Regions from separate parts of the Paenibacillus crassostreae genome, predicted to be linked through region 3. Evidence: predicted binding sites of a transcription regulator. Region 3 holds the regulator's gene; each other region holds the start of a gene.

Region 1 (2,280 bases), 200 kb from region 3:
AGGAACTTACGACCCTTCAAGAATAACGCAATCAACAATACAGGGATATCCAATGCAAGCATACTTATTGCTGGTGGTAGACCTAATACGTATTTACCCAATAACGCAAGACCAACAAATCCACCCTCGGTTAAATGATTCTGAAAATTAATGTGATAATAAGCAAAAGCCATTAATAGTGTTCCTAATAGCATTATAGCGACTTGCGGCAACATAGAAATTAGTTGTTCTCTTTTCCTCATACAAGTTTCCCTCTTTATCGTAGATTGTGGTCATAAGTGAGACAACCTTTTTCTACGAGGAGAAAACCTTGAGGACATTGTCCTTCGCATACTTAGCTTCCTTCTTTCGCAGAGGTTGTCATTAATACCCGACTTTGTCTCTACGAAGCAAGCTAAGTGTATGAGAGATCATAACGTTTCCAGATCGTCCTTTGGGGAATGTTCCTTCGGGGACACATGGTATCCTGATCCTTTCTCTTTTTGGATGTGTTCTACTATTAGTATATCACCATCAAGGGCATTTCTGAACAATTAATTTTACAATAGCAACTATTTTCTTTGTCATCCTGTCCGTTGTAGCGGTGATTAGTAATCAATTCATCCCAATAAAACAGCTACGTTACAATCAATTTTCCTACCATCTTATTATGACCAGCACCACAGTAAGCAGAACATTTATACTCAAACTCACCTTTTTTATTCGCTACAAATGAAATCGAGCGATTTGGACGTACCTGCTTATTATACCCTTCCACTGTGATCCCATGATAACCTTTCTTATTCTTCAATGTTATCTTTACCGTATCTCCCTGCTTCACTTTGATTTCCTTCACATCAAATTCAAATGAAGTAGCCTCAATCACGAATTCTTTCACATCACCACTAGTAGTAGTTCCATCTGAATTATTCTCTGCTGTTTCTTGCCCACAAGCCGTTAACATTATAATACAAACACTCATGATAAGCGTCAGATTTATCCATTTTTTCATATACTATTCCTCCTAAAAGTTTTTGAGTATATACATCTTGAGTTTTCGACTACTCCAATATCAGCGATTATTATACATGTATCGTAAATCAATCCTATTTCCAGAATTGTGATTATAATCACAATATTCATCTCTACATCACTTATAATGGGGCTTGTAATGATAATAATTCTCAGGAGGAATTCAATTATGAGTAATATAACTGTCACTGTCAACGCTACCGAGTATCCACCGCAACTAAAACATAAGGTCATTTTCCAAACTTATAATCAACTTAAGCCTTCAGAGGCAATGTTGTTAGTCAACGATCATGATCCAGTTCCATTACGTTTCCAATTCGAATCCATGCATCCTAATGAATTCACTTGGGAATACCTTGAACAGGGACCAGACATGTTCCAAGTCAAAATCAGCAAATTTTAGGAGTGGATTCTTGTGGCTGAAATTACAATCGTAGATAAACAAACTATCAAAATTGGTGTCAGCTTAAAAGATGCTATCAAGATGGTAACAGAAGCATCTAGGGATATCCCCCTCTATGCTTTTGACATCATAACAATTTATGAGAAAATGCCTGTTTTTGAGTATACGTATTTCTGTTTCTACGCTTATGATAGTGCAACCTTATTTGAATACATGTTAGATATCGACCCTAAACAATATAATTCTTTCTCACTGGATGCGCCGGATTCCTTCTTCTATGCATTATATGGTGGAATGGCTGCTCTATACGAGCAAGCTAAACAATTTCATCCGGTTGCAATCGAGGAGTAAAACATAAAAAGTAACGCTACAAAACTTAGTTTACGCTTCCGATGCTAGTTTTGCGAAGTATCATCAAGGAGTAACGCTACAAAACTTTTAGGAGGTGCAAGCATGGAACGTACAGGACAGACAGTAGAACTAGATGTTCGACCTTATTTACGCAAAAAAATGGAGCCATTTAAGATCATCATGGATACGGTAAACGAACTAAATAAAGATGATATCTTTATTCTACATGCTACTTTCAAACCTACGCCCCTTTATGGATTAATGAAAACCAAGGGCTATGCTCATAAAGTTGAAAAAATAGAATCCGATCATTGGATCAGCACATTCATTCACAAGAATAGTGAACATCATCTGGAAGACTTAGCGGAATATCAAATTAAAGAGGAATCGCATGATGAACAGGAACGTTTGGCTGAATCGTCTCCTTCGCAAATCTACGAGTTAGATAATCGTGGATTAGAACCTCCACAACCCATGATTCGTACTTTGAAGAAACTTGAAGAAGCACTCCCAGG
Region 2 (2,280 bases), 180 kb from region 3:
CAGCTATGATGAATAGATTTAATCCTGACTGTATTATCGCACTTGGTGGTGGTTCACCGATGGATGCTGCAAAAGCAATGTGGTTATTTTATGAATACCCAGATGCTGATTTCAATGGCTTGAAACAAAAATTCTTGGATATTCGTAAACGTATATATAAATACCCATCGCTAGGTCAAAAAGCGAAGTTCGTAGCTATCCCAACAACATCTGGTACAGGTTCAGAAGTAACTTCGTTCGCAGTTATCACAGATAAAAATAATGGAAATACGAAGTATCCGTTAGCAGATTATGAATTAACTCCAGATGTTGCCATCGTAGATCCTGAGTTCGTATACTCTCTACCTCGTGTAGCTGTAGCAGATACAGGTATGGATGTACTAACACATGCGATTGAAGCTTATGTATCAGTAATGGCTAACGATTATACAGATGGTCTTGCAATTAAAGCGATCCAATTGGTATTCCAATATCTTGAGAAGTCAGCATTGGAAAGTGATAAACTAGCACGTGAAAAAATGCACAATGCTTCCACTATTGCAGGTATGGCTTTTGCCAATGCATTCTTAGGAATTAACCACAGCTTAGCGCACAAATGGGGTGGAAAATATCACACTGCTCATGGTCGTACAAATGCTATTCTGTTGCCACACGTTATTCGATACAATGCGAAAAAACCAACGAAGTTTGCTTCGTTCCCGAAATATTCGCATTTTGTAGCTGACGAACGCTATGCAGAAATTGCACGCATTCTTGGATTGCCTGCACGTACTACTGAAGAAGGCGTAAACAGCTTGATCAATGCTATTCGTAAAATGAATAAAACATTGGGTATCGAGGAGTCGTTCCAACAAATTGGCTTTGATGCTAAGGAATTTGAATCAGGTGTTGATTACTTGGCAGATCGTGCCTTTGAAGACCAATGTACAACAGCGAACCCGAAATTACCTTTAGTAACAGAACTTGCTGATGTATATAGAGATGCTTTCTATGGAAGATTCGAATAATATTTACCTAGTTATAAAAAAGAGATGGTTGTAAAATTGAGAATTATAAATAAAAATTTTGTGGAATCAAAGTGACAAATATCACCTTGAAAGTGATATTTGTCACTGTTATTTACTAGTATTTGAACTATAATAAAACCAGATAAAGACTCTATTAAAAAAAGTGTATTGATAAATGTGAAAAAGATCACATTCTAGAGTCTGAGAGGCATGAGATTCCTTCAAACTCATGATCTCTACAAAGAAATATAAATATATAGATGGAGGGATTAAGATGTCGGTGATCGAAAAAGAAGTGCTAAAAGTGCAAAATGCGTGGAGAGGTTTCAAAGCAGGAAAATGGATGAAAGAAGTCAACACAAGTAATTTCCTAGATACTAACATTAAGCCTTATGAGGGTAACGAGTCTTTCTTGGAGGGAGCGACTGCAAACACAAAAGCATTGTGGGAGATCGTGTCGAACTTGTCCAAGCAAGAAAGAGAAGCTGGCGGTGTATTAGATGTTGATGTCAACACACCATCTACCATAACTTCTCATGCGCCAGGCTTTTTAGATAAAGACAAAGAACAAATTATTGGTGTACAAGGTTCCGCACCATTCCAACGCACGATTCGTCCTAATGGCGGTGTTAGAATGGTCATCACAGCATGTAAAGCTTACGGATTTGACTTGCCACCTGAAATTGTAGACTTGTATACAAATGTTCGTAAAACACATAATCAAGGTGTTTTTGATGCTTATACTGCAGATATGAGAAATGCTCGTCACACTGGAATAATTACAGGATTGCCTGATGCTTACGGCCGTGGACGGATTATTGGTGACTATCGTCGTGTAGCACTTTACGGTGTAGATTTCCTGATCACACAAAAACAACATGAGTTGAAAGATCTTGAAGTTGCTGTTATGGATGAAGATGTAATTCGCCTTCGCGAAGAATTGTCCGAGCAAATTCGTTCTTTAGGCGAATTGAAACAACTAGGTGAAATGTATGGATTTGATATTTCCAGACCTGCAAATACTGCAAAAGAAGCATTCCAATGGTTATACTTCGGATACTTAGCAGCTGTAAAAGAACAAGACGGAGCAGCTATGTCCCTCGGCCGTGTATCCTCTTTCCTTGACGCATACATCGAGCGTGATCTTGCCGAAGGAACAATGACTGAAGAAACTGCTCAAGAACTGGTTGACCATTTCGTTATGAAGCTCAGAATTGTAAAATTCCTTAGAACTCCTGAATATAACGAACTATACAGTGGCGATCCAACTTGG
Region 3 (2,280 bases):
CACCATTCCGTTATCGAGATCAAGCCTTATTAGTTATTCCACGTGATTTCCCAAGTGTGAAAGGGAGCATAGGTGATGCACTCTTTGTTGAAACATTAGTGAAGTCGTTGGCTGACACCGCGATAGCTACGCATGGACGTATGTTAGTATTATTTACTTCATATCGGATGCTACGACAGGTCCATGAACCGTTAACTAAAGCCTTATCATCCACAGATATTGCAGTGATTGGTCAAGGAGTGGACAATGGAAGTAGAACTAAGTTGATTCGTCGATTCCAAGACAGTAGTGCTTCAGTATTACTTGGCACAAGTAGCTTTTGGGAAGGGGTAGATATTCCAGGTGAAGCGTTAACTTGTCTGGCTATCGTACGACTGCCCTTTCAACCTCCGAACCATCCACTTGTGGAAGCGAAGAGTGAATTATTACAACAACAAAAGAAAAATCCTTTTATGAAGCTTTCCGTTCCGCAAGCAGTCATTCGTTTCAAACAAGGTTTTGGCCGTTTAGTACGTACAGCGAATGATCGAGGAATCGTCATAGTCTATGATACACGTGTGATTGAATCATATTATGGAAAGTATTTCTTATATTCTTTACCTGGTCCCAAAATGGAACATATGCCAACGAATCAAATGGTTCCACGTATTTCTGAATGGTTACAAGACGATTCCCGCTAATAAACCTAAAGTTATTTCATATGTGAACACTAATTATGAGGAGGAGCAAATATGAAATCTGAAAAAATTTCAGAAGCTGTCGTTCGTAGATTACCTATTTATTGGCGTTATCTTTCCGAACTTCAGAGACGAGAAGTGTCAACAGTCTCTTCACAAGAACTTGGTCAAAAGCTTGATTTGAACCCGGCTCAAATTCGTAAGGATCTTGCTTATTTCGGCGATTTCGGTCGGAAGGGGATTGGGTATGATGTGGCTTATCTCATAGAGAAAATCCGTCATATCCTCAATTTAGATCAACAGATTAATGTTGTTCTAGTGGGTGCAGGTAACTTGGGACACGCTCTTTCTAACTATAATGCTTATTTGAAAGAAAATTTAAAAATTGTTGCTGTATTTGATGCATACGAACCTAAGGTAGGCACACAAATCAACACTTTGAAAGTTCAACCTATGGATGAACTTTATGATACGATTAAGAATCACAATATTAGAATCGGAATTATTACAGTACCTGAGTATGAAGCGCAGCAGGTTGCAAATCAACTTATCGAAGCGGGTATTGCAGCTATTCTTAATTTTGCACCTATTATATTAAAGACTCCACCGCATGTTCGTATTCACGCTGCTGATTTTACAACGGAAATGCTTAGTTTGGCGTATTATTTGGAAGAAGGAAAGGAAGATTCCACTGATGGTGAATAGTACAACGAAGAAATGGATGATTAAGAATGGTACTTTTACTATTCTAAACAATAAGCAGTCGATTGTTAAAGGGTATATGCTTATTGAGAATGATCTAATCACATATATTGGTGAAGAGAAGCCATCCATTGATGAAGAAATTCCAGTTATTGATGGGAATAATCTATTATTCTTGCCAGGTCTCGTAAATACACATGGACATGCTGCTATGTCATTACTTAGAGGATATGGTGATGATCTGGCTCTTCAAATTTGGTTGCAAGAGAAAATGTGGCCAATGGAAGAGAAATTCACTTCTAAAGATGTCTACTGGGGATCGTCTCTTTCTGTATTAGAAATGCTTAAGGGTGGAACTACGACGTTTCTAGATATGTATGATCATATGGACCAAGTAGCGAATGTAGTTCAAGAGTCAGGTATTCGTGCTGTACTTACTAGAGGTGTCATCGGTTTATGCTCTGAAGAGGTTCAAAGACAGAAACTTCAGGAAGCAATCAACTTTGCTAAGGATTGGAATGGACAAGCAGAGGGTCGAATCACAACGATGATGTCACCACATGCACCATATACATGCCCACCAGATTTCTTCACACAATTTGTTCAGGCTGCACATGATCTTGATATTCCAATGCATACACATATGTCGGAGACACGAAGTGAAGTCGCGCAGAATGTCGCTGATTATGGTCTCAGACCTGTTCAACACTTAGAGAAGTTAGGTATGTTTACACGTCCTTCTATTGTGGCTCATGGAGTACATTTAACCGATGAAGAAATTGAGATTCTAGCAAAGTATAACGTAGGTGTCTCACATAATCCAGGTAGTAATTTGAAATTAGCAAGCGGTATTGCGCGTATTACAGATTTGTTAAAAGCAGGAGTTACTGTATCGTTAGGA

Evidence for each region. The regulator Rex, encoded in region 3, represses fermentation and respiration genes when NADH is low (regulators of the CRP and FNR family bind a similar motif). The targets are predictions, from matches to a motif close to TTGTGAAATATTTCACAA.
Region 1: LPB68_RS04290 (DUF2249 domain-containing protein) is a predicted target of Rex. The motif match lies at 1,098-1,115, and genes of this name have one in related genera.
Region 2: pflB (formate C-acetyltransferase) is a predicted target of Rex. The motif match lies at 1,183-1,200, and genes of this name have one in related genera.

What each region holds. Positions count from the first base shown of each region.
Region 1 is NZ_CP017770.1:879,758-882,037, forward strand. It holds gene LPB68_RS04280 (YitT family protein) at 1-242, opposite strand, end outside; gene LPB68_RS04285 (cupredoxin domain-containing protein) at 617-991, opposite strand; gene LPB68_RS04290 (DUF2249 domain-containing protein) at 1,181-1,414, shown strand; gene LPB68_RS04295 (hypothetical protein) at 1,427-1,765, shown strand; gene LPB68_RS04300 (DUF2249 domain-containing protein) at 1,868-2,280, shown strand, end outside.
Region 2 is NZ_CP017770.1:860,763-863,042, reverse strand. It holds gene adhE (bifunctional acetaldehyde-CoA/alcohol dehydrogenase) at 1-1,007, shown strand, start outside; gene pflB (formate C-acetyltransferase) at 1,282-2,280, shown strand, end outside.
Region 3 is NZ_CP017770.1:679,184-681,463, reverse strand. It holds gene dinG (ATP-dependent DNA helicase DinG) at 1-680, shown strand, start outside; gene LPB68_RS03230 (redox-sensing transcriptional repressor Rex) at 732-1,382, shown strand; gene LPB68_RS03225 (amidohydrolase) at 1,372-2,280, shown strand, end outside.